4 regions of the Hafnia sp. CBA7124 genome follow, and region 1 is predicted to be linked to each of the others. Evidence: predicted binding sites of a transcription regulator. Region 1 holds the regulator's gene; each other region holds the start of a gene.
What was found. The regulator PurR, encoded in region 1, represses purine synthesis genes. The targets are predictions, from matches to a motif close to CANGCAAACGTTTGCNTG.
Positions count from the first base shown of each region.

Region 2: a site for PurR is predicted at 1,649-1,666, ahead of purH (bifunctional phosphoribosylaminoimidazolecarboxamide formyltransferase/IMP cyclohydrolase). Genes of this name have one in related genera too.
Region 3: a site for PurR is predicted at 3,971-3,988, ahead of CPY98_RS00180 (NCS2 family protein). Genes of this name have one in related genera too.
Region 4: a site for PurR is predicted at 3,786-3,803, ahead of CPY98_RS07625 (amino acid aminotransferase). Genes of this name have one in related genera too.

Region 1 is NZ_AP017469.1:2,333,763-2,341,589, reverse strand. Features, by position in the region: gene punC (purine nucleoside transporter PunC) at 1-900, opposite strand, end outside; gene punR (DNA-binding transcriptional activator PunR) at 1,041-1,949, shown strand; gene CPY98_RS10760 (ATP-binding cassette domain-containing protein) at 1,954-2,580, opposite strand; gene CPY98_RS10755 (ABC transporter permease) at 2,577-4,223, opposite strand; gene purR (HTH-type transcriptional repressor PurR) at 4,227-5,252, opposite strand; gene CPY98_RS21110 (YnhF family membrane protein) at 5,607-5,696, shown strand; gene sodB (superoxide dismutase [Fe]) at 5,790-6,368, opposite strand; gene CPY98_RS10735 (C40 family peptidase) at 6,720-7,700, opposite strand.
Region 2 is NZ_AP017469.1:303,554-311,380, reverse strand. Features, by position in the region: rRNA gene CPY98_RS01475 (16S ribosomal RNA) at 1-1,168, opposite strand, end outside; gene purH (bifunctional phosphoribosylaminoimidazolecarboxamide formyltransferase/IMP cyclohydrolase) at 1,794-3,413, shown strand; gene purD (phosphoribosylamine--glycine ligase) at 3,482-4,765, shown strand; gene CPY98_RS01460 (DUF1481 domain-containing protein) at 4,809-5,492, opposite strand; gene hupA (nucleoid-associated protein HU-alpha) at 5,541-5,813, opposite strand; gene CPY98_RS01450 (YjaG family protein) at 6,003-6,593, opposite strand; gene nfi (deoxyribonuclease V) at 6,674-7,357, opposite strand; gene hemE (uroporphyrinogen decarboxylase) at 7,368-7,827, opposite strand, start outside.
Region 3 is NZ_AP017469.1:33,855-41,681, forward strand. Features, by position in the region: gene CPY98_RS00170 (DcrB family lipoprotein) at 81-656, shown strand; gene CPY98_RS00175 (AsmA family protein) at 698-2,374, opposite strand; gene CPY98_RS00180 (NCS2 family protein) at 2,510-3,919, opposite strand; gene gltS (sodium/glutamate symporter) at 4,153-5,367, shown strand; gene recG (ATP-dependent DNA helicase RecG) at 5,448-7,529, opposite strand; gene trmH (tRNA (guanosine(18)-2'-O)-methyltransferase TrmH) at 7,532-7,827, opposite strand, start outside.
Region 4 is NZ_AP017469.1:1,653,294-1,661,120, forward strand. Features, by position in the region: gene ldtD (L,D-transpeptidase) at 1-999, shown strand, start outside; gene CPY98_RS07615 (YcbK family protein) at 1,178-1,726, shown strand; gene CPY98_RS07620 (MBL fold metallo-hydrolase) at 1,810-2,457, shown strand; gene CPY98_RS07625 (amino acid aminotransferase) at 2,530-3,723, opposite strand; gene ompC (porin OmpC) at 4,030-5,166, opposite strand; gene asnS (asparagine--tRNA ligase) at 5,494-6,894, opposite strand; gene pncB (nicotinate phosphoribosyltransferase) at 7,160-7,827, opposite strand, start outside.

The sequences.
Region 1 (7,827 bases):
CGCAAAGAGTCCCGGAGAGCTCAGCAGCGCCATCGCAAACATTCCAATCATACTCAGGCTATACACGACTAAAAGCCATGGCAGCATCAAGTTTCCGCCAATACGGCTCAGCAGCGCACGACAGCCATAGCCACCAATCAAGAATGCGATAGTCTGTGGCACATAGCTTAGCCCAATGTCATTCGGGCTATAGCCCATATCGCCTAAAATGAACGGAGAACCGGTGAGCCAGGCGAAGAAACCAGCGGAACACGCTGCGAAAATCATTACGTTGCCGGAGAATATATTGGAGCGCATCAGTTGGAAAAAGCTAATGTTCTCTTTTGGCTGATTTTCTGTGGGCTTCCGGCGCTCATCTTTGAGCATGAGGGTTGGGATCAGCAGCAGTAAAGAAATACCAAACAGCACGGCAAAGATAGCCTGCCATTCTAAATGGTTGAGTAACCACGCGCCTAATAGCGGAGCCAGGGCTGGGGACAATGCCACCAGCGGCATGATGGTGGCGAACACTCGATTGGCAACGCCTTTGCTGTAGCGATCGATAACCAGCGCCTGCCACGTCACGGCGGCAGAACACACCCCAATTGCCTGTACAAAGCGCAGCACGAGAAGTTCAGTGGTGGTATCCACCCACAGCATACCTAAGCAGCCAAGGCTAAACAGGGTTAAGCCCATGGCTAAAACCGGCTTACGGCCAATACGATCGGACAGAGGCCCCCAAACCAGCTGCGCGAAGGCAAACCCGGCAAGGAAAATGCTGAGGCTTGCGCTGATGGCACCCGCGGAGGCATTGAGATCCTGCTGCATCGCACCAAAAGCAGGAAGATACATATCAGTGGCCAGATATCCCAGCATGCTCAATCCGGCCAGATAGAACATGAAAAATGATGAAGTTCGCATTATTTTGACTCGTTATATATTTGTTGCAGAATGAATGTGTGACGCGTGGAGTGTAGCGATCTCTCTAATTACTTGTGAAACGCTAATATTTGCTATCATGGATGAAAAATTTTGAAAGCAAGAAAAGTGAGGTAGCGCACATGTGGTCGGAATACTCCTTAGAGGTTGTTGATGCGGTTGCAAGGACGGGAAGTTTTAGCGCCGCAGCACAAGAGCTGCACCGAGTGCCGTCTGCCGTGAGTTACACGGTACGCCAATTGGAAACTTGGCTGGCAGTGTCACTGTTTGAACGACGTCATCGCGATGTTGAACTCACCGAAGCTGGCGCATTTTTTGTTGATGAAGCGCGAACTATTATCAAAAAAATGAATTCCACCCGCCGTCAGTGCCAACAGGTGGCAAATGGCTGGCGTGGACAGCTAAATGTTGCCGTCGATCGTATCGTTAATCCCCGTCGAAGCCGCCAATTGGTGGTCGATTTTTATCGTCATTTCCCTGATATGGAATTAATGATCCACCCCGAAGTGTTTAATGGCGTATGGGATGCCTTAGTCGCCGGACGCGTAGAGGTGGCGATAGGGGCGACGCGTGCGGTTCCGGCCGGAGGGCGTTTTTCTTTTCGCGATATGGGATTTCTACGCTGGCATTGTCTGGTGAGCCCCGATCACCCGCTGGCAAAATTGGAAGGCGAGTTAAGTGATGACAAAATTCGCCCTTTTCCTGCCTTGTGTATTGAAGACACATCTCGAGATCTGCCTAAGCGCGATACATGGCTATTAGATAATCAGCGACGCCTAGTGGTGCCTGATTGGCAGTCAGCCTGCGATTGTTTAGAGAATGGGCTTTGCGTAGGCCTGATGCCCGCGCACATGGCGGAACCGCTGGTGCATTCGGGTAAGCTGAAGATCTTACAATTGGCTCAGCCGTTTCCTGATAGCGCCTGCTGTGTCACTTGGGAAGACCATACCCGCTCACCGGCCATTGATTGGTTACTGGATTACCTCGGTGATACTGAAACGATGAATCAAGAGTGGCTCAGCCCTGAATAGGGTTTTAGAGCATGATGATTTGGCCGTTTGGCGGAACGTCGTCTTCGTCGTGTGTCACTAGCAGGGTGGCAATATTAGCCTGTTGTAATTCGCCAAAAACCCATTGGCGAAACTGTTGCCGCAGCGATTTATCAAGCTTGGAAAAAGGTTCATCCAATGCCACCGCGCGAGGGCGAGAAAGCAGGGTGCGCAACAAACTGATTCTGGCGCGCTGGCCGCCAGATAGTTCATCGGGATAGCGAGATGAAAACTCAGCCATGTCAATTTTCTCTAATGCCTGCGTGACCTGCTGATGCTGTTCTTCTTTGCCGATGTTTTCAGGTAAGGCGAAAAGCAGGTTTTGTGTAACGTTTAGGTGGGGAAACAATAAATCATCTTGGAATAGCAGCCCGATTTTTCGCTGATAGGCAGGAAGTTCAGTCACATCATGACTATCGATCAGCACTTTTCCCTGCGTTGATAGCGGGGCGTGAGCATGCCCCGCCATAGCCAGCAATAAGCTCGATTTCCCGCAGCCGCTAGGCCCCATCAGCGTGAGTATTTGTCCGCCTTCTACGCGGGTATTCAACGCTGAAGTTAGCGGTCTATCATCGAGATAAACCTGGAATTGCTCAAACGCTAAAGCCGTCACAGTTTTTTGTTCCTTGTCAGTATGAATGGCAAAAATAGCGCGATACCGTAAACCAAAAGTGGGATGAACGTTTGCCACAGAGCCGCAACGGCGGCCATGCGGCGATCGATACCGGATGCATAAGCGACGGTTTCCGTTGCCAACGTGGGGAAGCGCCCAGCGCCTAAACCCAGCGTGGGTAAATATAATCCTATGCTAACCGCGAAACCTAATGCGACGGAAAGCGCCAATGGCTTACTCAATAATGGGATCTTGATGCGCCAGAAACAGGTCCAAGGCGACTTTCCAAGTGATTGTGCGGTATAGATCAGCCGCGGATCGAAAGTCTGCCACGTGCCGCTGAGGCTAAGAAAAAAATACGGAACGATAAACACCATATGAGCAAAGATCACGCTGGGCAGCAGACCAATCACATCCAACCAAGCGGCCATGTGCTGCAAGCCGAAAATTAGGCTGATTTGTGGAGTCAACAGCGGGGCGAGCAGAAACCATGAGTTTGTATTTCTACGCGTATAAAATTGCCATTCCAAAAAACCAACGCACAGAAGTAAACCTAACAGATTCGCCACACTCGCAATGAGCAGACTATTTATGATCGGAGTACTAAGCTGATGAACGCTGGTAAGCCAATAATCATAGCTCCACTGTAGTGGAAAAGAAGACGAGAAAGGCCAACGCCATGCAACCGACCACACGAAGAGTACCGCATAGGCGCCCAGCGTTAACACAATACCCATTGCCCAGAGTGGGGTAAGCGGCATGCGCCACGTGCTGCGCCTTTGTCCATAAGCGTTGCGGCAATATGTTAACCAGCTCTTTTCAGCATATCGCCACGCACCAAAGCTGGCTAATGTGATAACAATAAGTAGCAGCGTACCAGCAGCGGCTAAAGATTGATGCCCCATCGAGGGTTCGCTTATCCATTGCCAAACTAACAACGCCAAGGTTGTGGGCTGCTGTGGCCCCAATAGAATCGCAATATCTACGGTGGATAGGCCAAAGGCGAGCACACAAAACAACGGCAAACGCAGAGCCACAAGTATTTGCGGAACTAATAGCAACCACCAGGCTTTCTCACTGTGGTAACCCAATGCGTTAGCAGCCTGCATCTGGCGAGCGACATCAATTCGACCCGCGATGTTAAACGCCATCAAAAATAAAAAAGGTGTCTCTTTGATCACCAATAAAAGAATTAAGGATAGGGCATAAGGGTCATTGACGATTGGCCAATCTGGCGGGCGCACAAAACCCGTAAATGTTGGGGATATAAGCCTGAGTAGCCAACCTGAGGGGGATAACAGCAGTATGAGACCGGTCGCCAGTGCAATATGCGGCATGGCTAAAATCGCACTCGAAATAGCGCGAGCGGTGCAGCTGGCGCGCTGTATAACCTGACTGCAAAGCGCTAATGCCAACCAAAGTGATATTAACGTCGCGGCGATTGCACTCCATAAGCTCAGGCCAACTGAGCGCATCAAACCTGGCCATTGGAGTAAAAGCGTCCACGGCTGGATGAAGGTGTTGAAAGAGGAAATGTCAGACAGCGGCTGAGTCAGTGCCAAGAGCGCTGCCAATATTGGCAACGCTCCTGCTATGAACAGCCCAACGGGGAACAGCGCTAAAAGAAAAGGGCTGTTCTTCATCACTTAGCGGCGATAGTCCAGATATGGGCCATCGGCAACGGAGCGGCGTTCCACCAGTTTTGGATGCACCTCGATCGTTTGAGAATCTTCACGCTTGCTCACGATACGGTCGAGTAGCATGTCAAAGGCCATTGAGCCCAAACGCTCTTTCGGCTGATGGATGGTGGTCAACGCTGGTGAGAAGTAGCGGGCGTTGCGCACGTTATCATAACCGATCACCGATATATCCTGCGGTACACGCAAGCCCATCTCATCGGCGGCACATATTGCGCCCATCGCCATGATGTCCCCACCCACAAAGACCGCCGTTGGGCGATTTTTTTGCGACAGAATTTGATGCATGGCTTTGTAACCGGATTCTGGCTCGAAATCGCCTTCTACCATCCACTCATCACGAGCGGGAATGTTGGCTTCTTGTAGGGCTTTCAGGAAGCCGCGTAGGCGACCTCCGCCGGTGTTACGAGAAAGCTGACCGGTAATCGCCCCAATATCACGATGACCACGTTCAATTAAATAGCGGCCGGCTAAATAGCCACCTTCGAACGCATTATCCTGAATGGCATCGGTAAAATCACTGCGTTGTGTCCCCCAGTCCATCACCACCATTGGAATATTGCGGTAGTCCTCAAGGGTTTGCAGCAGATTTTCTGGGTATTCAGAACACATCACTAATAATCCATCGACGCGTTTTTGCGCCAGCATCGCTAAATAAGCTTTTTGCTTTTCAGGGTTGTTGTGAGAGTTACATAAAATGAGCGTATAGCCTTGGCTGTAGCAGGCGTTTTCAACGGCCTCAATGACCTCAGCAAAATAGGGCGCCTCGCTGGACGTCGCCAGCAAACCGATCGATTTGGTGTGGTTAACTTTCAGGCTACGGGCGACGGCGCTGGGAGAGTAGTGCAATTCTTTAATTGCTTCCCAAACCGCGGTCTTGGTCTCTTCTGCGACAAAACGCGTCTTATTAATAACGTGAGACACTGTCGTGGTTGAAACGCCCGCGCGTTTTGCCACATCTTTAATCGTTGCCATGAAACAGATGACTCCTAAGCTAATGTAACTATGACATAGCTATTGTGTTAATCGTTTGCTTACGTACATCAAAATACACTGATTACAATCGCATCAAAGAGAGGAATATGCGGATATATCAAGCGCCAGCCTATTCTTTTACGTTATGAAAGCTGATACGTAGCAGTAAACCGTAAATTTTGGCCTATAAAATGCAAAAGGGGAAGTCAAAATTGTGTGTTAACAGAAAGAATAATCGAAAGTTTTACTGCGTGCGATCCCATTTAAGGTATGTGAAAATGATTTCACACACTTTCTGCAAGTGTTTATGTATAATCAAAATTGATCTGATAACGAAATGCGGGAGAAGAAGAAATGGAAACCGATCTGAAATATTCTCTAATGACAACGGTCGCAGCACTGGCTGTGATTGTTATCTTTAGTTTTGTTGCTGCGCTACATTGATTTATCGCTAAGTTTTTTATCGATAGCCATTAACATGGCTAAAACAAAAGGCGGTCAGTTGACCGCCTTTTTCATGTACGTCACTCAGCAAACTTATGCCAAGTTTTTCGCCACGAATTCCCAGTTTACCAGAGCCCAGAAGTTCTCCAGATATTTAGGACGCGCGTTGCGATAGTCGATGTAGTAGGCGTGTTCCCAAACGTCCACGGTCAGCAGTGGTTTGTCACCGTTGGTCAGTGGAGTTGCAGCGTTTGAGGTGTTTACAATCGCCAAAGAACCGTCTGCTTTTTTAACCAGCCAAGTCCAACCAGAACCGAAGTTGCCAATGGCAGATTTAGTCAGTTCTTCTTTGAATGCATCAAATGAACCAAACGCTTTGTTAATGGCTTCAGCCACGGCGCCAGTTGGTGCGTTGCCACCTTTTGGTGACAGGCAATGCCAGTAGAAGGTGTGGTTCCAAACCTGAGCAGCGTTGTTGAAGATACCGCCAGTAGAGGTCTTGATGATCTCTTCCAGTGATTTACCTTCGAACTCAGTGCCTTTGATCAGGTTGTTCAGGTTTACCACATAGGTATTGTGATGCTTACCGTAGTGGTATTCCAAGGTTTCTGCGGAGATGTGCGGTTCGAGTGCGTTTTTTTCGTATGGTAATGCAGGTAATTCAAAAGACATTGCTCTCTCCTATTATTGCTCTATTTTGCAATGAAACAGTTACACGTAAGTGTTTTATGTTTCATGCATCACACCAACGTTAATGTCAGTGAGCGGGTTTTTAAAATTGAAACGATCTTGTTGTGCTCTTGTTATGGGGATCGATTTTAGCAAGTTTTGAATCTAATAACAGGCAAAATTTTTGTTTTTGGTTATCAATTGGCGATTTGTGCACCATTCGTTCAAAACGGCCACAGAACATAAAATAAGGGGAGGGGATAATACAAAGATGGGGTAAATCTAAATGATAGGGATTATCACAAAATGCAATGAATCCCTACCATAAGTCTGTTTAACAATGATCTTCTGCTATTAACGAATCGTTTTTGGCGTCATCACGCGGCGAGCGCCAACGTAGTGTCCTTGCCAATAATCGTTATCTAAATAGCTGATCCGAATTTGTTCGCCGGTGCGAGGTGACTGAATGAATTTTCCCTCACCCATATAAACACCCACATGGTCGGCGGCACCCCGATTATTAATACGGAAGAAGACCAAGTCGCCTTTTTGTAGCTCTGTTTTTTTCACCGGAGCCGCATCACGCAGATGATACATTTCATTGGCGGTACGAGGGATCTTGATGCTCAGTAAATCCTGATAGGCGTAATAAACCAATCCACTGCAATCGAAGCCTGTGCTTGGTGACGCACCACCCCAACGATACGGTTTTCCTACCTGATTCATCAGCTTATTCATCGCCGTTTGCTTAGCATGCTGGTAACGCTTTTTATGCTGAGGACTCAGACGAATGGGTTTGCCATCAACGATTTCAATATTGTTTTGATTCAGCTTGAGCTTGGCTAATTCACCTTTGCTGCTTCTGCCATGGCTATTCAATTCACCGCGCTGGCGGCCATAGGTTTTTTTATTACTTACGCGAGCCAACGTAGCGGTGGAATGTGAGCCGCTTTTCTTGGCGCTGGATTTTGTCTTAGGGTTAGAAATAGATGCTAGTACCGCTTTATCTATTTTTTTGCTATTTGCTTTATTGCGCGCGACTTCTCTATTTTTGGCAAACTTAGTAGCGAGAGCGCTAGGCTGAGTTGTCGCTGATTTTTTAGTCGTTTTGCTCTTTTGTTCTAACGATTTTTTATTTTTGGCTGTCGTTGTAGGCGTCGCTGTTTTTTCTTTTTTGCTGGTAGCTGGTTTTCGTTTTTTACGATCGGCAGATTCGCTACTTGTCGCATGCGACTTTCGCTGATCGGCAACGACTTTATGCCCCGGAGAGGCATTCGCTGCATTAGCAAATAGCTGTGTAAACAGCAGAACAAAGAGCGCGATATATAGACGCATCGATAGGTTCCAGGCTTTGTCCCAAGCAAAAAACATGGCAAACAGTATTAAATAAACAGCCGCAACAAAACAGCATTCATTTCTGCTATTTATATTCTCTTTGTGACTAAATGTTACGATGATTGAA
Region 2 (7,827 bases), 2.0 Mb from region 1:
TCACCGGCAGTCTCCTTTGAGTTCCCACCATTACGTGCTGGCAACAAAGGATAAGGGTTGCGCTCGTTGCGGGACTTAACCCAACATTTCACAACACGAGCTGACGACAGCCATGCAGCACCTGTCTCAGAGTTCCCGAAGGCACTAAGCTATCTCTAGCAAATTCTCTGGATGTCAAGAGTAGGTAAGGTTCTTCGCGTTGCATCGAATTAAACCACATGCTCCACCGCTTGTGCGGGCCCCCGTCAATTCATTTGAGTTTTAACCTTGCGGCCGTACTCCCCAGGCGGTCGACTTAACGCGTTAGCTCCGGAAGCCACGCCTCAAGGGCACAACCTCCAAGTCGACATCGTTTACAGCGTGGACTACCAGGGTATCTAATCCTGTTTGCTCCCCACGCTTTCGCACCTGAGCGTCAGTCTTTGTCCAGGGGGCCGCCTTCGCCACCGGTATTCCTCCAGATCTCTACGCATTTCACCGCTACACCTGGAATTCTACCCCCCTCTACAAGACTCTAGCTGACCAGTTTCAAATGCAGTTCCCAAGTTAAGCTCGGGGATTTCACATCTGACTTAATCAACCGCCTGCGTGCGCTTTACGCCCAGTAATTCCGATTAACGCTTGCACCCTCCGTATTACCGCGGCTGCTGGCACGGAGTTAGCCGGTGCTTCTTCTGCGAGTAACGTCAATCACTGTGGTTATTAACCACAATGCCTTCCTCCTCGCTGAAAGTACTTTACAACCCGAAGGCCTTCTTCATACACGCGGCATGGCTGCATCAGGCTTGCGCCCATTGTGCAATATTCCCCACTGCTGCCTCCCGTAGGAGTCTGGACCGTGTCTCAGTTCCAGTGTGGCTGGTCATCCTCTCAGACCAGCTAGAGATCGTCGCCTAGGTGAGCCATTACCCCACCTACTAGCTAATCCCATCTGGGCACATCTGATGGCGTGAGGCCCGAAGGTCCCCCACTTTGGTCCGAAGACGTCATGCGGTATTAGCTACCGTTTCCAGTAGTTATCCCCCTCCATCAGGCAGTTTCCCAGACATTACTCACCCGTCCGCCGCTCGTCACCCAGAGAGCAAGCTCTCTTGTGCTACCGCTCGACTTGCATGTGTTAGGCCTGCCGCCAGCGTTCAATCTGAGCCATGATCAAACTCTTCAATTAAAAGCTTGATTTGCTTCAACAAGTGAAGCGATGCTCGAAAATTAACTTTCGTAATAATTCAACTAATGAATTACTGCTTGGTCACTCTTCAAGACTTTAATATTTTATCGTCCGAGGACGTTAGATATTGTCTTGTGAGTGCCCACACAGATTGTCTGATAAATTGTTAAAGAGCAGTGAGTTAGGAGGCTAAGCTTGCTAACTCGAGGTGGCGTATAATACGCTTTCCTCTTTCAGAGTCAACCCTAAATTTCAGGATTTTTTCTCTTGCGATTTCTTATCGAAACCGCCGATACGGTGTGAAGTGATTCACATGTTCCGTGTCGATGGAGGCGCATTATAGGGAGTTCTCGCGGGCTGACAACCCTTAATTTTCATTAAATTGATCGTTTGCTGCATTCCACAGCAAAACCCCGCTTTATACCCATTTGTGCACAAACTTATCCACAGAACGATATTGGTGACAAATTTGACGAGCATCACGCAAACGTTTTCGTTACAATCTGGATGCGCTAAAATCTTTCGACCTCTTCCAACGAAGGGGCGTTATTTGAATAAAACGGGCATACCGTATTCACATAACGCTCTTTATATTGCGATTCCATAGCCGAGGGATATAACTACCATGCATTCCAGTTCACAAAACACGAGCTCAGCTTCCGTTTACCGTCCGATTCGCCGTGCGCTGCTCAGCGTATCTGATAAAGCCGGTATTGTTGAGTTTGCTCAGGCGCTCAGTTCGCGTGGCGTTGAGCTGCTTTCAACCGGCGGCACTGCTCGCCTGTTAGCGGAAGCAGGTTTACCCGTGACCGAGGTTTCTGATTACACCGGATTCCCCGAAATGATGGATGGCCGAGTGAAGACTTTGCATCCTAAAGTGCATGGCGGAATTCTTGGTCGTCGCGGCCAAGACGATGACATTATGTCTCACCACGATATTAAGCCTATCGATATGGTTGTTGTGAATCTTTATCCCTTCGCTCAAACCGTAGCTCGCCCAGATTGCTCTTTAGCCGACGCCGTTGAGAATATCGATATCGGTGGACCCACCATGGTGCGCTCGGCAGCCAAGAATCATAAAGACGTTGCGATTGTGGTTAACAATAGTGACTTCGATGCCATCATTAATGAGATGGATAGCAATGAGGGTTCTTTAACCCACGCGACGCGTTTCGATTTGGCCATTAAGGCTTTCGAGCACACCGCTGCATACGATGGCATGATCGCAAATTACTTTGGAACGATGGTTCCTCCTTATTATGGCAATACCGAAGAACCTTCTGGCCGCTTCCCTCGCACGCTGAATCTTAGCTATATAAAGAAACAAGATATGCGCTACGGAGAAAACAGCCATCAGGATGCTGCCTTCTATATAGAAGAGAATGTGACTGAAGCATCTGTTGCAACCGCCAATCAGCTTCAGGGCAAAGCGCTTTCTTACAACAACATTGCTGATACCGATGCAGCGTTGGAGTGTGTGAAAGAGTTTAGTGAGCCAGCTTGTGTGATCGTGAAGCATGCTAACCCATGTGGCGTTGCCATTGGTGGTTCTATTTTAGATGCCTACGAGCGCGCTTATAAAACTGACCCAACCTCTGCCTTTGGCGGCATCATTGCCTTTAACCGTGAGCTCGATGCCGAAACCGCTCAGGCGATTATTAGCCGTCAGTTTGTCGAAGTCATTATTGCCCCACACATCAGCGAACCTGCGCTTGAGCTGCTGGCAGCCAAACAAAACGTGCGTGTCTTAGCCTGTGGTGAATGGGATGCTCGCCAAAATGGATTAGATTTCAAACGCGTTAACGGCGGCTTACTGGTTCAGGACCGCGATTTAGGCATGGTCAAAGAATCCGACCTGCGCGTCGTCACCACTCGCCAACCAACCGAACAGGAAATGCGTGATGCGCTGTTTTGCTGGAAAGTAGCCAAATTTGTGAAATCCAACGCTATCGTTTATGCCCGAGACAAAATGACCATCGGCATTGGTGCTGGCCAGATGAGCCGCGTGTACTCTGCCAAAATCGCCGGCATCAAAGCCGCCGATGAAGGATTAGAAGTCGCGGGTTCCGTGATGGCATCAGATGCGTTCTTCCCATTCCGCGACGGTATTGATGCTGCTGCATCCGTCGGCATCACCTGCGTTATTCAGCCAGGGGGCTCCATTCGTGATGATGAAGTCATCGCCGCTGCGAATGAGCACGGGATCGCCATGATCTTCACGGATATGCGTCATTTCCGTCATTAATCATTTTTATCTTTATTAATCTCTTCTGTTTTTCGTGCGCCTGCGGGCGCACCTTTTGAGGTGAGCGCATGAATATCCTGATTATCGGTAACGGCGGCCGTGAGCACGCACTAGCATGGAAAGCGGCTCAATCGCCGTTAGCAGATAAAGTCTACGTAGCCCCAGGTAATGCGGGGACTGCGCTGGAGCCAGCCCTAGAAAACGTCGATATCTCAGCAACCGATATCAACGCGCTTTTGGCATTTGCCCAAAGCCATGATATTGGCCTGACAATTGTTGGCCCTGAAGCGCCGCTGGTGATTGGCGTCGTGGATGCGTTCCAAGCGGCGGGGCTGAAAATTTTCGGCCCATCACAGGCAGCCGCTCAGTTAGAAGGCTCAAAAGCCTTCACCAAAGATTTCTTGGCTCGTCATCGTATTCCCACAGCCCAGTATCGTAACTTTACCGATGTCGAACCCGCCATTAGCTATATCCGTAGCCAAGGCGCACCTATCGTTATCAAGGCCGACGGTCTGGCCGCAGGCAAAGGCGTAATTGTTGCGATGACGCTCGAAGAAGCCGAGGCCGCGGTTCACGATATGTTGGCAGGCAACGCATTTGGTGACGCAGGCCATCGCATCGTCGTTGAAGAGTTCCTCGACGGCGAAGAAGCGAGCTTTATCGTCATGGTTGACGGAAAGAACGTGCTACCAATGGCCACCAGCCAAGATCATAAACGGGTCGGCGATGGCGACACTGGGCCAAATACCGGCGGCATGGGTGCATATTCACCGGCACCGGTGGTCACCGATGAAATTCACCAGCGCGTTATGGATGAGGTGATCTGGCCAACGGTGCACGGCATGGCGAAAGAGGGTAACCCGTACTCTGGTTTTCTTTACGCAGGCCTGATGATTTCAGCCCAAGGCGAGCCAAAAGTTATCGAGTTTAACTGTCGATTTGGCGACCCTGAAACTCAGCCTATCATGCTACGCATGAAATCAGACTTGGTAGAGCTTTGCCTAGCCGGTGCTGAGGGTAAATTAAACGAGAAAGAGTCACTGTGGGATGAACGTGACGCGCTAGGCGTCGTGATCGCTGCAGGAGGATATCCTGGAAATTATAGAACCGGTGATGTCATTCATGGCCTGCCGTCGGTTTCAGCAGAGGACGAGAAAGTTTTCCATGCTGGCACCCAAATGCAGGGCAACGATGTGGTGACTCATGGCGGGCGCGTATTGTGCGTCACTGCCCTAGGACATGGAATCGAGCAAGCACAGAAAAATGCGTATCAGCTCGCAAAACAGGTCGGCTGGAAAGAGAGTTTCTATCGTCAGGATATTGGCTATCGGGCTATCGGGCGCGGTCGTTAATAATCCCCAGACCGAGGATCATCACGGTGGTTCTCGGTTTTCTTTACAGCGTATCTACCGTCGGTTCCCAACTGCAAAAATCTTCATTGGCTGCCAGTAATAGCTGGCGGCCTTCTGGCGCATCAAGCCATGCGATCCCGAGAGGCTGAGACGAACGTGCGGCTCGGCTTTCGATCCAATTCAACTGCCACGCTTCTAGCTTCAGAGATTGAGTTTCCCCCGCGCAGCTCGTGAACTGACCATTCTGCCAACGGCCTTGGATGAGGTGAACTTTACCGACTCGCAGTGCTTCTGAGACTTCAACCATATGGCGGGACTGGTATTGGCTGCGGGCGATATCGTCAGACGTGAGTAGCTGTCGCTGATTGCCAATTTGGCGCTGCATAAAGCTGATTTCGCCCTTCTCATCTAACCGAAGCTCAAGAACGTTTTGCTCATTGCCCTGCACAGTTTGCCGTACTAGGTTCAATTTGCCATCTTGATAGGCGTAGTAGCTGATTACCGTGCCTTTCCCTTCTAAGGGGCTATAGACACTCATAATTGCCTGCGGCTGATGCTGAGGATCGTCTTTACGCCAAATGCGCATCATGCCTTGATCGGCGATATAGCCAGTTGCCGTAAAACGAGGGGAGGGGTTTTGCGAACTGCAACCAGAGAGCGTCACAGCAAGCCCTGCCGCGATCAGTAATGCCGCTACAGGTTTACAGATGAACAAAAGGGGCGTCAACGCCCCCCTGTTTACTTCTTTCACAAACAGGCTGTGAATCACGCGGTCTTATTTAACTGCGTCTTTCAGAGCTTTACCAGAAACGAACGCTGGTACGTTTGCTGCTGCAATTTTGATTTCCATACCAGTCTGCGGGTTGCGGCCAGTGCGCTCGTTACGATGATTCACTTTAAAAGTACCGAAACCAACCAATTGTACTGCATCACCGTCTTTCAGAGACTCGGTAATCGCTGCCAGAGTAGATTCCAGAGCTGCCTTAGCCTGAGTTTTAGACAGGTCAGCTTTTTCTGCGATTACATCAATCAGTTGAGTCTTGTTCATAAGTTATCCTTACAGTGTGTTTATCGTTTGCAAAGCATCGAGTGCGACGGATATGCCGATTGACAGCACTCTCCTGCATACACGCACCGATAGCCACTTTTTTTACGCCCCCCAAATGTAGAACAACCGGGGTACGAATGTGAAGCCTTAAGGGACGACAAATCAGGTGTTAAATCACGTTTTGCCGTCTTATTGCGCTAAATTTACACCGATATTACTGACACCTGCTTCACGCAGGTCAGATCTTAATCCTTTGATGAGCTCTAAATCGCGCTCCTCGCATTCAACGAGCAGGCGGAAAATCTCCCATTGGATGTCTAACTCATCTTGCATTGCCGGTAATTCTTTCAACTCTTCATCGGTCATTTCACGACCGGCCTGAGTCATTTCCAGCATGCCGACGGTACGCAGTGATGTTTCACTGACTGTAATCGCATGTTCTAGCATCTCACCGCTTAAACGGGAGTGCACAGCTTCACCCAACGCAATACAAGCGTCAATCGCAGGGTAAACGCCGTAAATATCATAGTCGTCAGCTGACGGAATTGCCTCTTCCAGTTTCTCTAACTGGTTGTCGAAATTCACTTTAGCGTCTTTTACCGTCAATGTTTCCCAAATTAGATCCAGAATTCGGCGGTAAACCATAGGATCGCCAAATCCGGTTTGCAGGCAAAATGCCTGATAATTTGGGTACATACGTTCACACAAACTGGCGATGAACGTAAGATGTTGCCAGCTTTCCAGCTTTTCTAGCCGTTTGTGAATCGGGTTACGCAGCATGCTAAGTCTCTTAGAGAAAAGTAAGTCTCTGAAAAATAATTCCGGCGCAGTGTAACTGAAAAATCAAGAGATCCCTATATCTACACGCGATTATCAGAATCTTGGAGTAACCAGCGTTGAAAAGCTGGTCGATTAGAGGCGATGGCATCTGCCCAACGCGTGGGTTCAGGTAAGCGATAGCCTCGCATACAGCTTTGAATAAAAGATAAAGCCGTAGGCAAACTGATACGATGCCCCGTTGATATAAACAACGGGTTACAGCGTGCTTTACTGCGCCAAACCCAACCAATTTGCTCTTGTTTGTCATTCAGCGGCTGCAAGGCACCCACGGCATTATCTAAAGGGGCAAACTGGCCGCACAGGCGGCTTTTAGCAACGCCGATAGTGGGAACATCCGCAAGCAAGCCAAAATGGCTAGCAACGCCTAAGCGACGCGGATGTGCAATTCCCTGTCCATCGACCACCACCAACTGTGGCCGGTGTTGTAGCATACCCCACGCCTTGAGCAGCGCAGGATATTCACGAAACGAAAGAAAACCAGGGATATACGGCATTTGAGTTTCGATACGTGCTATCTGGTATTCCACCAGCTCAAGGGAGGGATAACGTAACACTGCGATAGCCGCTCGCGTAACTTCGCCCCCTTGCTCAAAACCCACATCAGCACCGGCGATAAGCGTCGGTTGTTCAAACCCTAGATCGTCGATACGAACAATCTGGCTCGCTTTTTCCACCTGCTCTTCGCGCAGTGCTTGCATATCCATGCTTTAAGTCCTATCGATGATACTTAGCTGAAAGCCGATGGACAGCCTCAACAAAGGTTCCTGCATTTTCTGGCGGCACATCCTGATGGATACCGTGACCAAGATTGAATACGTGCCCAGTGCCCTCTCCGAAACCGTCTAGGATAGTCGAGACTTCCTGCTCAATTCGAGCCGCAGGCGCATACAGAATGGAAGGATCCATATTGCCTTGCAGCGCGACTTTGTCACCGACACGGCGACGAGCATCGGCGATATCCGTGCTCCAGTCTAAACCTAACGCGTCACAGCCGGTTTCAGCCATAGCTTCCAGCCACTGACCACCACCTTTGGTGAATAACGTCACGGGAACACGACGACCGTCATGTTCACGGATCAGCCCATCAACGATTTTATGCATGTAGTGTAGCGAGAACAGGCGATAGTCACGGCCTGTCAGCACGCCGCCCCATGTATCAAAAATCATGACTGAC
Region 3 (7,827 bases), 2.3 Mb from region 1:
GTTACTTGCATTTAGTGCACCGATAAGGTGCGATACGTTTATTGGTCAATCGAGACGTTAGGACAATAGAAGGAATTACCATGCGTAATTTAGTGAAGTTTATGGGAGTGGGGTTGCTCGTGGCAGGACTTGCCGCGTGTGATGGCCAGTCAACTGATAACACCACCTCTGCGGCCAAAGGATCTACGTCGGTAGAAGCTAGCGTACCTGCCGGAGAGAACATTAGCCTGCTCAATGGAAAAGTGACCTTTACGCTGCCGGCTGGCTTAACTGACCAAAGCGGTAAGCTAGGCTCTCAATCAAACAGCATGCATGTTTACGCGAATAAGAGCGGTCAGCAGGCGATCATTGTGATTATGGCTCCGTTACCGGCAGACAGCCTGAGCACATTGAGTGGTCGTTTGGTTGAACAACAGAAATCTCGTGATCCAAGCCTGAACGTGCTTTCCGATAAGAGCATTGAAGTGAGTGGGCAGCAAGCTCAGGAAGTGAATAGTCTGCAAACGGCCAAAGGCCAAGTTTCCTATTCCAGCATCGTACTGGCTAAAGCCGGCGATCAGTTGATGACCATGCAGGTATCTCTGCCGGGTGAAAATCAGCAGGAAGCGGCTAATATTGCCAACGGTGTGATTAACACTCTGAAGATTGCCGAGTAATTTTTTGCAAAAGCCCTCCCTGTGCAGGGAGGGCTAGAATGTTAGTTTACTACGCCGTTAACCATCTTCTGCGTAACCTGTTGCCCACTCGCATTCTGCGCGCTTAACGTGGCATTTACACTAGGCTTAAGCGGTGCATCACCGGTCAGTACGCCTTGTAATCCTAGCTGCATATTGACGTCTCCTTTAATCGGCAACGCTGGCCATCCCCATTCAACTAGTTGATCGGCAGGGACTGCTTTCCCCTTAAGATCCAAGCTGAGCTGGCGTCCAGACTGCGTGAGCGACGCGGTGGCTTCCAAAATTCCCTTTTGTGATAACGCGCTGAGTTCAGTGACGCTAATTTGCTGGTCGTTTGCGTTCAGACTAATAGAAAGCCGTTGCAGATCGACCTTATTAAACGTTGCGCCGCTAGCGTTGAAGGTTGCTTGACCGTCCCATAGCCCAAATAGGCGGTTATGGACTAAGCGAATGTTGCTGCCAAAGCCATCCAGAGCGGTGATTTGGAAAGGAAACTCAGGGTTGATATCGACTATCAGATTTCGGCTGCTGGAGAACTTGGTGACGATCACATCGTTTAGCCAAGTCGGCAGCGGTGCTTGCCAGATATCACGCCAGTTTTGCGGTAGCGTATATTCCAAGCCAACGAGCGTAATTTCATCGAGGGTAAGTTGTTGGTTACTGCGCAACCAGCTGCCGCTTGCTCTAAGCAAACCGCCTTCCCAGCGAGTGCTTAACTGTTTTATCGCCACTCCCGCATTCGAAAGATCGGCGCTAAAGATAGGCTCAACAAAGTGCACATTGCCCACGATGATATCGTTAGCATTAAAGGCGATAGTCCCTTTATCACTTTGCCAATTGCCGTTGTTCCACGTTACACCGTTCAATTCTGCGTCTAAATCACTGAGTGCCCAGCCAGCCCCTTCCAGCTTGGCGTCGGTAATACTCATTTTTCCCAGCGTGATTGCCGGAAGTTGCTTCAGCGGCGCAAAGAAAGCGTCTAGAGATTGGCTAGTCTGCCAGTGGAGATTACTTAGGCGTAAGTTATTGATGACCCAGGTTCCATCGGCTTTGCGTATGCCGTCACCGGTGGCTTGGCCTTGGGCAAATTCAGCGCCAGCGTTGATTATTGTGAGTTGACCCTGTTTATCACTACCTTGGATCAACACGTTCTGTGCAGGAATATCATTTAGCGTTAGTTTGCCTGCGCTGAACTGAAACTGGTTGTTCTTGCCAAAGATTTGCCCTGAGACGGGCTGCCACGGTGAAACATAGCCGTTGACCTGAGACGCGTTAATTTTTTGTTGGGGCTCATTTTGTTGCACCTGCATATTGAGCATGCGCAGGCTCTGGGCCTGAATTGGCAGTGCAGTTTGAGCCGTGGCTGAAAGTGTTAGCGATCCATTTTCGAGCGTGACGCTATCGAAATCTTTCGGTTCGGTTAGCTGGCGTACGCTGAGCGATAAACTGATTTTTTCAGCGCGTAGAAAAGGAGGCTGACCAACGTTAGCGAGCGTGACATCGTGTAATGTCATTTCAGCGGGATCGCGAATATCGTGGTGTATTTTTCCAAGCGACAATCGATATTGGGTATTTTCATTCACCCAAGTGCTGATGTGGCGGGCGCCCCATGTGGTTTGTGCAATCACATAAGCCACAATACCCAGCGCGATGATAATCGCGAGCAGGATTAAAAGTAGTTTTCCAATAAATTTCACGGCATTAGTCCTTCAGGCCAAAGGTACTTTAGTTTATGCCGTATTAAGTAGGATGGCTCAAGGGATGAAATGTAAACACCAATAAAAAAGGCCGAATGCAGAAACATCCGACCTTTTTCAGCCATTTATGCGGTTTTAATCTTCGTGTGGGAAAACCAGATTTAAGACAATGGCAGTAATACCGCCAGCCGCAATGCCTGAAGACAGCAGAGTTTTCATCCAATCCGGCGCGAATTGTAAAATCAACGGCTGCTGAGAAACCCCTAAACCAACGGCTAAAGAGAGCGCCATAATCATAATGGCGCGGCGGTTTAATGGTTCACGCGAGACAATACGCACGCCCGATGCTGCGATAGTGCCGAACATGACGATGGTAGCGCCTCCCAGAACGGGCTCAGGGATGTGCTGTACAAAACCCGCCACCGCAGGGAACAGACCTAAAACAATCAGCATGAGGGCGACCACAAAGCCCACATAGCGGCTTGCGACACCGGTTAGCTGGATAACACCGTTATTCTGGCCAAAGCAGGAGTTAGGGAAGGTATTAAATACCGCCGACAGCATCGAATTCAGCCCGTTGGCGAGAACGCCCCCCTTCAGTCGCTTCATGTAGAGCGGGCCAGAAACGGGCTGCTCGGATACGTCAGAGGTCGCCGTAATATCGCCGATGGTCTCTAAAGACGTCACCATAAAGACCAGCATCAGCGGGATCAGCAGATTCCAGTCAATGCCCAAGCCATAATAGAGCGGCGTTGGCACCATCAGCAGCGAGGTGGTTTTTTCCATATTGCTGGTGTCTGGCAGCATCCCCATCGCCCACGCCAACGCGTAGCCAACGGCCATGGCGATCACCAGTGAAGAGACACGCAGATAAGGGTTGCGCTGGCGGTTAAGCAAAATAATGACCACCAGAACTGAACCGGCTAGCATCAAATTACCCGGCGCACCAAAGGTGTGATCGTTCATGGCGCTGTAGCCACCGCCAATAGAAACCAAGCCGACCTGAATCAGCGATAAACCGATGATCATGACCACCACACCAGAGACTAATGGCGTAATAATTCGGCGTGCTAGGTGCAAGAAACGCGACAGGATAATCTCGGTGCAGGAAGCCAGCATTAGCGTTCCAAACAGCGTTGCCATCATCGTTGGGATATCAGCGCCGCCGTTTTTCAACGCCATTCCGCCCATAATCAGAGGGCTAACAAAGTTAAAGCTCGTTCCCTGAATAGACAACAAACCCGAACCCACAGGGCCCCAGGTTTTAATTTGCAAGATAGACGCCAGCCCTGAGGCAAATAGCGACATGCTGATAATGTGTTGCGTGTCCTGTGCTGGAAGACCTAATGCCTGACAAATCAGTAGTGCGGGCGTAATAACCGCCACAAACATGGCGAGTAAATGTTGGCAGGCAGCGAAAAGGGTTTGCGGGAGAGGTGGACGGTCTTCGAGACGATATATCAGCTCACTTTTGGTTGGCGCGGTAGCGCTAGGCTTCGCGATTGAAGAGTGAACTTGGTCGAACTCAGTGGATGGCGTGGTCATAATCCATATTCCAGAAGCAACAATGCACGCATTTTAATGATAGTTGTCACAAAAGCAATCGGTTGCGTATAAATTTACCTAAAAAGGATGAGACTTTTGGATCGCATTTTTTGCTAAAGAAACTTGCCCAAGAGTTACGTTTTGCTTTCTAATTAAGCGTTTATCATTTTTAGATAACAGAGAGAAAATTATAATTATTTGAAATAAATACAATTATTACATGGAGTAATAAAATGATTCATCTGGACGTATACGGTACGCTAGTCGCGGCGACCTTGGTGCTTCTGCTCGGGCGCCAAATGGTACAAAAAATCCCTTTCCTAACGAAATACACGATTCCTGAACCCGTTGCTGGCGGCTTGCTGGTGGCGCTCGGTTTCCTGTTGCTTAAACAAACCACGGGCTTTGAGGTCAGTTTTGACATGTCCCTCAAAGATCCGTTGATGCTCGCCTTTTTTGCCACCATCGGCCTTAACGCAAACTTAGCGAGTTTGAAAAAAGGCGGCAAAGCGTTAAGCATTTTTGTTTTTGTCGTTGTGGGGTTACTGCTGGTACAAAACGCCATTGGTATTGGCATGGCGAAAATGCTGGGGCTTGATCCTCTGATGGGGCTATTAGCGGGCTCCATTACGTTGTCCGGTGGACACGGTACGGGCGCGGCGTGGAGTAAAGTTTTCAGCGAACGCTACGGGTTTGAGAATGCGACTGAAGTGGCCATGGCATGTGCCACCTTTGGTTTAGTGCTTGGTGGATTGATTGGCGGGCCAGTGGCTCGTTACTTGGTGAAGCATTCGTCTACGCCCAACGGAACGCCGGACGATACTGAAGTCCCAACCGCGTTTGAAAAACCCTATAGCGGCCGTATGATCACGTCGCTGGTGTTAATTGAGACGCTGGCTTTGATTGCGATCTGTTTAACCGTAGGCCATGTCATCGCTGATTTTCTCCGCGGGACGACGTTCGAGCTGCCAACGTTTGTCTGCGTATTGTTCGTTGGGGTTGTACTGAGTAATACGATGCATGCGGTTGGTTTCTATCGCGTGTTTGAGCGTGCGGTATCGGTGCTCGGAAACGTGAGTTTGTCGCTGTTCTTGGCTATGGCGTTGATGAGCTTAAAACTGTGGGAACTTGCTTCTCTGGCGCTGCCGATGTTGGCCATTTTGCTGGTTCAAACGCTGGTGATGGCGCTGTACGCTATTTTTGTTACCTATCGAATTATGGGCAAAAACTATGATGCAGCGGTGCTAGCCGCAGGCCATTGCGGTTTTGGCTTAGGCGCAACGCCAACGGCGATTGCTAACATGCAGGCGATTACCGATCGTTTCGGCCCGTCGCATTTGGCTTTCCTGGTAGTACCTATGGTTGGTGCGTTCTTTATCGATATCGTTAATGCGATTGTGATCAAGCTGTACCTGATGCTGCCGGTATTTCCTGCGGTGATGGGGTAGTTTTCGATTATCACGATCTGACCCCACCCCTCCCTTTCTCAGGGGAGGGAACCGTTCCGGAGAAGGGGAGGTACACGAGACTATGCGTTGGTATATCGGCTGCGTTCAGGCAGCCAGCGCTCGATAAGTGCCTGCGCATGTTCTGGGTAGTTTTGATGAATATGGCGTGCAATGCGCTGAACTTCAGGGATAAGCGCCTGATCGCGTAGCAAGTCAGCTACCTTAAATTCGGCGCTACCGGTCTGTTTGGTCCCTAATAGCTCACCGGGGCCACGAATTTCTAAGTCTCGTTGAGCAATCACGAAGCCATCATTGCTATCACGTAATACCTGTAGACGTTTTTGCGCGGTTTGGCTCAGAGGTGTTTTATAAAGCAGGACACAGTGTGATGCGACGGCACCGCGCCCGACGCGGCCACGCAGCTGATGTAACTGCGCCAAACCCAATCGCTCAGGGTTTTCAATGATCATCAGGCTGGCGTTAGGCACGTCAACGCCAACTTCGATTACGGTAGTGGCGACCAGCAACTGAGTTTCACCTGCCTTAAATGCCCGCATCACTTCCTGTTTTTCTGCTGCTTTCATGCGGCCATGTACTAACGCGACCTTAATTTCAGGCAGAAGCAGTTTGAGCTCTTCTGCGGTAGCCTCTGCGGCCTGAGCCTCCAGCATCTCTGATTCTTCAATCAGCGTGCAGACCCAATAAGCCTGTCGACCCTCTTTTAAACAGGCATTTTTAACGCGTTCAATGACATCGGCGCGGCGTGAATCTGGAATAGCAACGGTGGTCACCGGCGTTCTGCCAGGCGGAAGCTCATCAATAACCGACGTATCAAGATCGGCGTAGGCAGTCATCGCCAGCGTGCGCGGTATCGGGGTTGCGGTCATGATTAGCTGATGCGGATGGAAACCTTGTTCTTCGCCTTTTTCCCACAGGGCAAGACGCTGATGTACGCCAAATCGATGTTGTTCATCAATGATAACCAGTGCCAAGCCAGAAAATTGCACCTGATCTTGGAAAATGGCGTGTGTGCCCACGATCATATCGACTTCGCCACTGGCAATAGCTTCCATCTGTGTCTGACGCGCTTTACCCTTCTGCTTGCCTGCAAGCCAGCCCACTTTCAATCCTAGCGGTTCAAACCACTGACGAAAGTTATTGGCATGCTGCTCGGCAAGCAGTTCGGTCGGTGCCATTAAAGCGACCTGTTTGCCATGGGCAATCGTTCGCAGCGCGGCAAGTGCGGCAACCAAAGTTTTACCCGATCCCACGTCGCCTTGAACCAAACGCATCATAGGGACGGGCTTCGCCATATCGGCTTCGATATCAGCCACCACGCGCTCTTGCGCACCCGTTGGTTTAAAGGGTAAAGAGGCCAGCATCTGGTTTTTGAGACGATCATCCGCAGAAAGCGGCAGCGCTTTATGGCTTTGCGCTCCGGCTCGTACCGCAAGCATGCTGAGGTTATGAGCCAGCAGTTCTTCTAAAATTAGACGACGCTGAGCAGGATGTTTTCCATGCTCCAAATCGGCAAGCTGCATATTTGGCGGTGGACGATGCAGCATGCGCAATGCATCTGGCAGGCTCATTAACCCTTGGCGCAGTTCATCGGGCAATAGTTCCGCGATGGGCACCGTATCGAGCAAGGCTAATGCTTGGTCGGTTAGCTTACGCAGCGTGGCCTGACGAATGCCTTCGGTAGTGGGATAAACCGGCGTAAGGGCTTCTTGCAGCTCAACGTTCTCGGTTTCACCCTGAATTTTATATTCAGGATGGATAATTTCTGCGCCTAGATTACCGCGTTTGATTTCACCGTAGGCTAAAACATGCTTACCGACAGAAAGACTATTCTTCATCGCAGCGTTAAAGTTGAAGAAGCGCATCGTCAGCATACCGGTGCCGTCGCTTATCTGGCTGGTCATCATGCGGCGGCGACCAAAGCTTATATCGGTGCGCAGCACTTCGCCTTCTACGGTTGCAAAAATGCCGGGTAGAAGATCGTTGATAGCATACAGGCGGGTGCGGTCTTCGTAGCGCAAAGGCAGGTGCAGCAGCAGGTCTTGGATATTCTCCAGACCAATTTTGGAGAGTTTACCTGCTTGGCTGGCGCCAACGCCGGCTAAAGAAGTTAATGCGATAGCATCCAGCAAGCGGCCTTTCATCGTTAGCCTTTAGTTGACTGCATGGCATCCCACCATGCTTGAGGGGCGTCGATTTGCCCTTCGTTATCGATACGTGGGCGCGGCAGCTTCTTGCGTTTGGCAACGTTGGCCAACACGGGATATCCACCTTCCCACAGTAAACGCTGTTGGTCTTCTTCGCTCAGCGGGCTGTGTTCGCGTTGGTACATGCCTGCGTTTTGGCGCTGGCGCTGGGCTTCATACAAAATGAGCGCCGAAGCCACTGAAACATTAAGTGACTGAACCATACCAATCATGGGAATGATAATGTCTTGATCGG
Region 4 (7,827 bases), 680 kb from region 1:
TCAACCACCGCAGTGACTGATTTGACTAAGCAACAACCATCACCAGAGGCTGAGCCAGCCAAAGCAGCATCCGTTTCGGTGATCGATAACCGCTATACGCCTGAGCTCGTTGAAGCCGTGAAGCGCTTTCAGCAGTGGCAGGGGTTAGCCAGCGACGGGGTGATTGGCAAGCGTACGCGTGAGTGGCTGAACGTATCACCGCAAACGCGTGCTACTTTGCTGGCGTTGAATATACAACGTTTGCGTATTTTGCCGGGGGAAGTGAATACCGGCATCATGGTCAATATTCCTAACTACTCGTTGATTTATTACCAGAACGGCGCAGAAGTACTTTCATCGCGAGTCATTGTAGGGCGCCCAACGCGTAAAACGCCGCTGATGAATAGCGAACTGAATAACGTGGTGGTTAATCCACCGTGGAACGTGCCAACAACGCTCATTCGTGAAGATATCATTCCTAAAGCTATGCACGATCCTGGCTATTTCGATCGTCACGGTTATCGCCTTTTTTCTGGATGGAGTAGCGATGCAGAAGTGGTTAATCCTTATATGATTGACTGGGCGTCGGTGTCGCCGCGTAATTTCCCGTATCGAATTCAGCAAGCGCCAGGGGCGAATAATTCGCTAGGTCGCTATAAATTTAATATGCCAAGCCAAGATGCTATTTATCTGCATGACACGCCAAACCACGGATTATTTGAAAAAGATATTCGCGCGCTGAGTTCAGGTTGTGTCCGCGTTAATAAAGCTTCGACGCTGGCAAACATGCTTCTTCAAGATGCGGGTTGGAATGACGCGCGAGTTTCGTCTGCTCTGAAAGAGGGGAATACGAAATATGTGCCGATACGTCACCGTATTCCTGTTCGCCTCTATTATCTGACAGCATGGGTTTCGGAAGATGGTAAGCCGCAGTTCCGCACAGATATTTACAATTATGATGACACTGTACGTTCAGGGGCAAAAATCGCCGCACAAGCCGAGCGGCTTTTTCAACTCTAGCAAGCAGTTAGCAAAACCATAGTTTTTGTAATGTTGTAAATGATAGCCATAAAAATCTGTGATAACCCGCCAACCTTGGCGGGTAGCGGGTTGACTCGATCTTCCATGGCGGTTATGGTGCCTGACGGTGCGCTTTGGTGCGTGATTTTCAGACATTTTGCCGAGTACAACTTATCTCATGGATCCAATTAATATTCATCGTCGCAAGTGGTTGGCTTTAGGTGGCGCTGCTATGGGAATGGCAATGCTACCAGGGCAAGCGTTAGCAACGCTTTCTACACCACGTCCTCGTATTTTATTACTCAATAATTTAAATACCGGTGAACAACTTAAGGCTGAGTTCTTCGACGGTAAAAACTATATTCAGGAAGAATTAGTTCGCCTGAATCATTTGTTCCGCGACTATCGTGCGAATAAAGTAAAAAGTATTGACCCTCGCTTATTCGATCAAATTTTTCGTTTGCAGGCGATGATTGGCACGCGTAAACCGATTCAGCTTATTTCCGGCTATCGTTCTCCACGTACCAATAATGAATTACGCGAGCGTGGCAGCGGCGTGGCGAAACACAGTTACCATACGCTTGGTCAGGCGATGGATTTCCATATTGAAGGTGTTCAGCTAGCCAATATTCGTAAAGCCGCATTGAAAATGCGAGCGGGTGGCGTTGGATATTATCCGCGCAGTAATTTCGTACATATTGATACCGGCCCCGTTAGAAATTGGTAATGGCGCTTTAAGACGGTATTATTAGGTAGTCAAAGAGATCCTAAACGTCGGCCTTTGCCGGCGTTTTTTATATTGGGGCAAACATGAAATATAAAATCATTCCCGTTACTGCATTCCAGCAGAATTGCACTGTTTTATGGTGCGAGCAGACGCTTCAGGCCGCGATCGTCGATCCGGGCGGTGAGGCAGCAAAAATTCAGCGGGAAGTTGAAGCGCTGGGTTTAACGGTGACTCAAATTCTGCTGACCCACGGGCATTTAGACCACGTGGGAGCTGCTGGCAATTTGGCGAAAAGCCTAAATGTGCCAATCTATGGCCCGCAGGAAGAAGACCAGTTTTGGCTGGAGGGGCTGCCTGCTCAGAGCAAAATGTTTGGCCTCAGTGATTGTGAACCCTTGGTGCCTACCCGTTGGTTAAATGACGGTGATACCTTGCAGGTTGGTAATGAGATTTTGCAGGTTTTCCATTGCCCTGGTCATACGCCGGGTCATGTGATTTTCTTTAATGAGCAATCACGCTTGGCGCAGGTTGGCGATGTGTTATTCAGCGGCGGTGTCGGGCGTAGTGATTTTCCCCGTGGCGACCATCAGGCATTGATTAACTCAATTAAAACTAAACTGTGGCCACTGGGCAATGATGTTGCGTTTATTCCAGGTCACGGACCCATGTCGACTTTTGGCCAAGAGCGCCAGACTAATCCGTTTGTTCGCGATGAGCCTGCGGTTTGGTAGCGTCGTTGTAAATGTTATTTGCAGCATAAAAAAGGAGCCTTTCGGCTCCTTTTGTCGTTTCAATATGCGTGTTTATTTCAATACGGCGACAATGGCTTCACACAGCGGTGCCATATTGTCAGGCGTCATTCCTGCTACGTTGACGCGGCCAGAGTTTACGGCATAAACGCCAAATTCATCACGCAGGCGGATCACCTGATCTTTGGTGAGTCCACTGAATGAGAACATGCCGTTCTGCTTAATGATGAAGCTGAAGTCTTGCTCAGCGCCTTTTTCCTGCAGGGTGTTAACGAACAACTGACGCATACGTTGAATGCGTTGACGCATGTCAGTGAGTTCTTGTTCCCAAATAGTACGCAGGGCTTCATTACCCAGAATAGTGGCTACCACAGAACCACCGTGCGCTGGTGGGTTTGAGTAGTTAGCGCGGATGGTCGCTTTAATCTGGCTGAATGCTTTATCGGCGGTTTCACTGTCAGCGGCAACTAATGTGCAAGCACCAACACGCTCGTTGTAGAGGCCGAAGTTTTTAGAATATGAGCTCGCAACCAGCAATTCGTCATGCTTGGCTGCGAAAATGCGCAGACCCTGAGCATCTTCTTCTAAACCGTTGGCGAAGCCTTGGTAGGCGAAGTCAAACAGCGGTAACCAACCTTTGGCAACAGACATTTCTGCCAGCGCTTCCCATTGTTCTGGCGTTGGGTCAATACCGGTTGGGTTATGGCAGCAACCGTGGAATAGAACCACATCACCGGCTTCTGCTTGCTCTAAGCTGTTCTGGAGGGCTGCAAAGTCTAACTGATGATTTGCGGCATCGTAGTAATCATATTCGCGTACTTCAAGCCCTGCGGCGTTAAATACGCTTTTATGGTTAGGCCAGCTAGGATTGCTCACCCATACGCGCTTAGCTGAAGTTTTATTGGCAATAAAATCGGCTGCCACACGCAGAGCACCAGTCCCACCTGGGGTTTGAGCCGCATGAGCACGTTTGTCCTGAATGATTGGGCTTTCTTTACCAAACAGTAATTCCAGCGTGCAGGTAGCGAAAGCAGGAATACCATCGATGCTCAGATAGTTTTTCGTGGTTTCGTTTTCCAGCAGATACTGCTCAGCTTTTTTAACGCTGGTCAGAACCGGTGTTTTACCTGTTTCATCTTTATAGACGCCAATACCTAAATTGATTTTGTTAGTACGGGCATCGGCACGGAATAAATCGGCAAGACCTAAAATCGGATCCGCTGGTGCGGCTGGGATATTTTCAAACATGTAAGAGCTTCCATGTGTGGGATTGAGCCAGAGAACCCTCAGGTTACCGCTACGCCGCGAGCTTGCCAACCGTTTGCCACAAAAAGAATACAAAGTTGTTACCTGAATGCTTCAATGCCGATAAAAGCACCAAAAATAAGAAGAAAACCAGAAAATCAGGCAGAAAATAGGGGGGTAGAATACGGTCAAAAAACGGGGAAGGGTAAATTATCAGTGATGGATAGAGTCAAATCCTAGACAACAAAAAGCAGAGCCGAAGCTCTGCCTTTGATTCTCTTCTGCTACAACCGCGAGGTTGCCGTCAGATTAGAACTGGTATACCAGACCAACTGCTACGATATCGTCAGTTGCGATGGCGTTAGCTTTGGTGAATTCGTTGTCATCCAGCAGGTTGATTTTGTAATCAACGTAGGTAGACATGTTTTTGTTGAAGTAGTAAGTCGCGCCGACATCAACGTATTTAACCAGATCCTGGTCGCCACCGTTGAAGGTTGCGCCATTTGCAGCGTATTGACCCAGATCTTTACCTTTTGACTGCAGGTAAGCAACGGATGGACGCAGACCGAAGTCGAACTGGTACTGTGCAACAACTTCGAAGTTCTGAGTTTTGTTAGCAACACCGGTAGAACCGAATGGAGTCATGTTGCGAGTTTCTGCATACATAGCTGCCAGGTATACGTTGTTAGCGTCGTATTTCAGACCAGCGGTCCATGCATCAGCTTTGTCACCACCAGCGACGTTGCTGCCAGCCTGACGGCCCAGAGCGGTTTGCTGATTAGTACGGTCAGATGAAGAGTACGCTGCACCAGCGCTGATGCCCATACCGAAATCGTAAGAGGTAGACAGACCGTAGCCGTCACCGTTCTGCTGCTGGTAGCCACGGCCGTTGTTGCTTTCGGTCGCGCTGCCGTTTTTGCCCTGGTACTGAGCGGCGATGTTCAGGCCGTCAACCAGACCGAAGAAGTTGTTGTTACGATAAGTCGCAACGCCGTTGGTACGGCCAGTCATGAAGTTGTCGGTGTTGGTGTAAGAGTCACCACCGAATTCTGGCAGCATATCGGTCCATGCTTCAACGTCGTAGATTACGCCGTAGTTACGACCGTAGTCGATAGAACCTGCATCACCGAATTTCAGGCCCGCAAAGCCCAGACGGGTTGCGTTTTTAGAAGAGCCGTTGCTTTCGGTGTTGTTTACTTTGATGTTGTATTCCCACTGACCGTAACCAGCCAGTTGGTCAGAGATCTGAGTTTCGCCTTTGAAGCCGAAACGAGCGTAAGACTGGTCGCCGTCTGAACCTTTGTCGTCAGAGAAGTAGTGCAGACCGTCAACTTTACCGTACAGATCCAGCTTGTTACCGTCTTTGTTATAGACTTCAGCTGCGTTTGCTGCACCGGCTGCTAACAGCGCTGGGATCACTACTGCAAGAATATTGCGTTTCATCATTGTTACCCTCTAAAGGAGTTATTTTTTTTTTGACACCTGCCACTGCCTAATTTAATTCTGCGCGGAACTATTTCATCACTTACGGAACTAAAAGAGAAAGTATGGTGTCTTCCTGTGTCTGCATCGCAGTGTTCCATTCACTAGAGCGATAATCTACATCGAAAATGATACAAAACTATAATTCGAGTAACAGAACGCAAGAATGTGTTTCAGAATGTAAAAGTTTGGGAACTTTGTGACAGGGGTCTAAGTTTAAAAAAGAGAGGGGCCAGCATTGCTGGCCCCTTTTTTGTGATCAAAACGTTGAAATGTTGTTTTATTACTTAATTAGAAGGTTGCGTTTCTTGGGGTGCGTGGGAACGGGATCACGTCACGAACGTTTTGAACGCCGGTCACATAGGCGATTAAACGTTCAAATCCAAGGCCAAAACCAGAGTGAGGCACGGTGCCATAACGACGAAGATCGCGATACCACCAATAATCTTCTTTATTTAGGCCCATTTCTTCTAAACGTGCATCCAGAACGTCTAAACGCTCTTCACGCTGAGAACCACCGATGATCTCACCAATGCCTGGTGCCAACACATCCATTGCAGCAACGGTTTTGCCATCTTCGTTCATACGCATATAGAACGCTTTGATGTCTTTTGGATAGTTTTTCACCACCACCGGCGCTTTAAAGTGCTGTTCAGCCAAATAACGCTCATGCTCCGAAGACAGGTCAACACCCCAGTAGACTGGGTTTTCGAAGGTTTTGCCACATTTAAGCAGAATATCAACTGCGTCGGTGTAATCCACCTGAGCAAAGTCGGAGGTGACAAAACGCTTCAGGCGATCGATGGCGTCTTTGTCTACGCGCTGAGCGAAGAATTCCATGTCATCGGCACGCTCATCAAGTACGGCTTGGAAGACGTATTTCAACATTCCTTCGGCAACGCCTGCGATATCGTCGAGATCCGCAAAGGCAACTTCAGGCTCAACCATCCAGAATTCAGCCAAATGGCGGCTGGTGTTGGAGTTTTCTGCACGGAACGTTGGACCAAAGGTATACACCTTAGACAGCGCACAGGCGTAGGTCTCGCCGTTTAGCTGGCCGGATACGGTCAGAAACGCTTCACGACCAAAGAAGTCTTCACCGAAATCGACTTTGCCTTCGTCAGTACGCGGCAGGTTTTCCATATCCAACGTGGAAACGCGGAACATTTCGCCAGCGCCTTCGGTATCAGACGCGGTAATCAGTGGGGTAGAAACCCAGAAATAACCGTTTTCGTGGAAGTAACGGTGAATAGCCTGCGCCAGCGTATGACGAACGCGAGCAACCGCACCAATAAGGTTGGTGCGTGGGCGTAAGTGAGCAACTTCGCGCAGATATTCGATGCTGTGGCGCTTTGCCGCCATTGGATATGTGTCTGGATCTTCAACCCAACCCACCACTTTCACTTCCGTGGCTTGAATCTCGAAACTCTGGCCTTCACCCGGTGATGCAACCACTTTACCGGTGACTTCCAGTGAACAACCCGTTGTCAGGCGTAAAACATCACTTTCATAATTCGGCAGAGAATTATTAACGACGGCCTGTAACGGATTAAAGCAGGAGCCGTCATAAACGGCGAGGAAGGAGATACCAGCTTTAGAATCTCTCCGGGTACGTACCCAACCGCGCACGGTGACTTCAGTGTCTACCGCGGCACGACCTTGCAGTACGTCGACTACAGGCACTACGCTCATAGATTTCTCTCTTTTATTGATCTTGGATGATAAATAACCTACAGCCCAGATAATACGGGCATGTTGCTATGTTACTTGTCATGCAAACAGACACAAGAAGAAATCGCAGCCAAATCGCAAGAACTTGATGAGATATTGGGGGATTGAATGAAAAAAAGAAGAATAATCGATTTTATCAGTCAAAATTGGCGTTTTTTAGGCAAAAAAAAGAGGGCGTTGCATACGCCCTCATAATATTGATTACGTTAACGAGTAAGCTAAGTAATTAACTGGCTTTTTTTACCAGCGGTAAATCAAAGGCTTTGCGCAACGCTTTAACGAAAGCTTTGTCGTGGCAAATAGTTTTGCCTGGACTATCAGACAGCTTGGCGACGGGCTTGCCGTTGCACTCTACTAACTTAATCACAATATTTAGCGGTTTAACCTCGGGAATATCACAGGTTAAACGTGTGCCGATACCGAAACCAAGATTGATGCGGTTATGAAAATGACGATAGAGCTCCAAGGCTTTTTCAAGATCGAGATTATCGGAGAACACCAACGTTTTTGTCATCGGATCAATACCCAGCTTCTGGTAATGCGCGATGGCTTTCTCGCCCCATTCAACCGGTTCACCGGAGTCATGACGCAACCCTTGGTAGCGATTCGCAAACTGTGGGCCAAAATCGCGTAGGAAAGCATCCATCGTGATGCAGTCGGTGAGAGCAATACCAAGCTGTTCGGGATATTCATCTAACCACGCTTGCAGGGCTGCTCGCTGGCTGTTCGCTAATACCGGGCAAATCTGCTGGTGGGCTTGGAACCATTCATGAGCCTGAGTTCCCATCGGTGCAAGATTCAGCAACTGGGCAAACTTATAGTTGCTGGTTCCAACTAAATGTGGGAAATCCGTTTTCAACGTTTCAATAATGGCTCGTTGGACGTCGTGTGAGA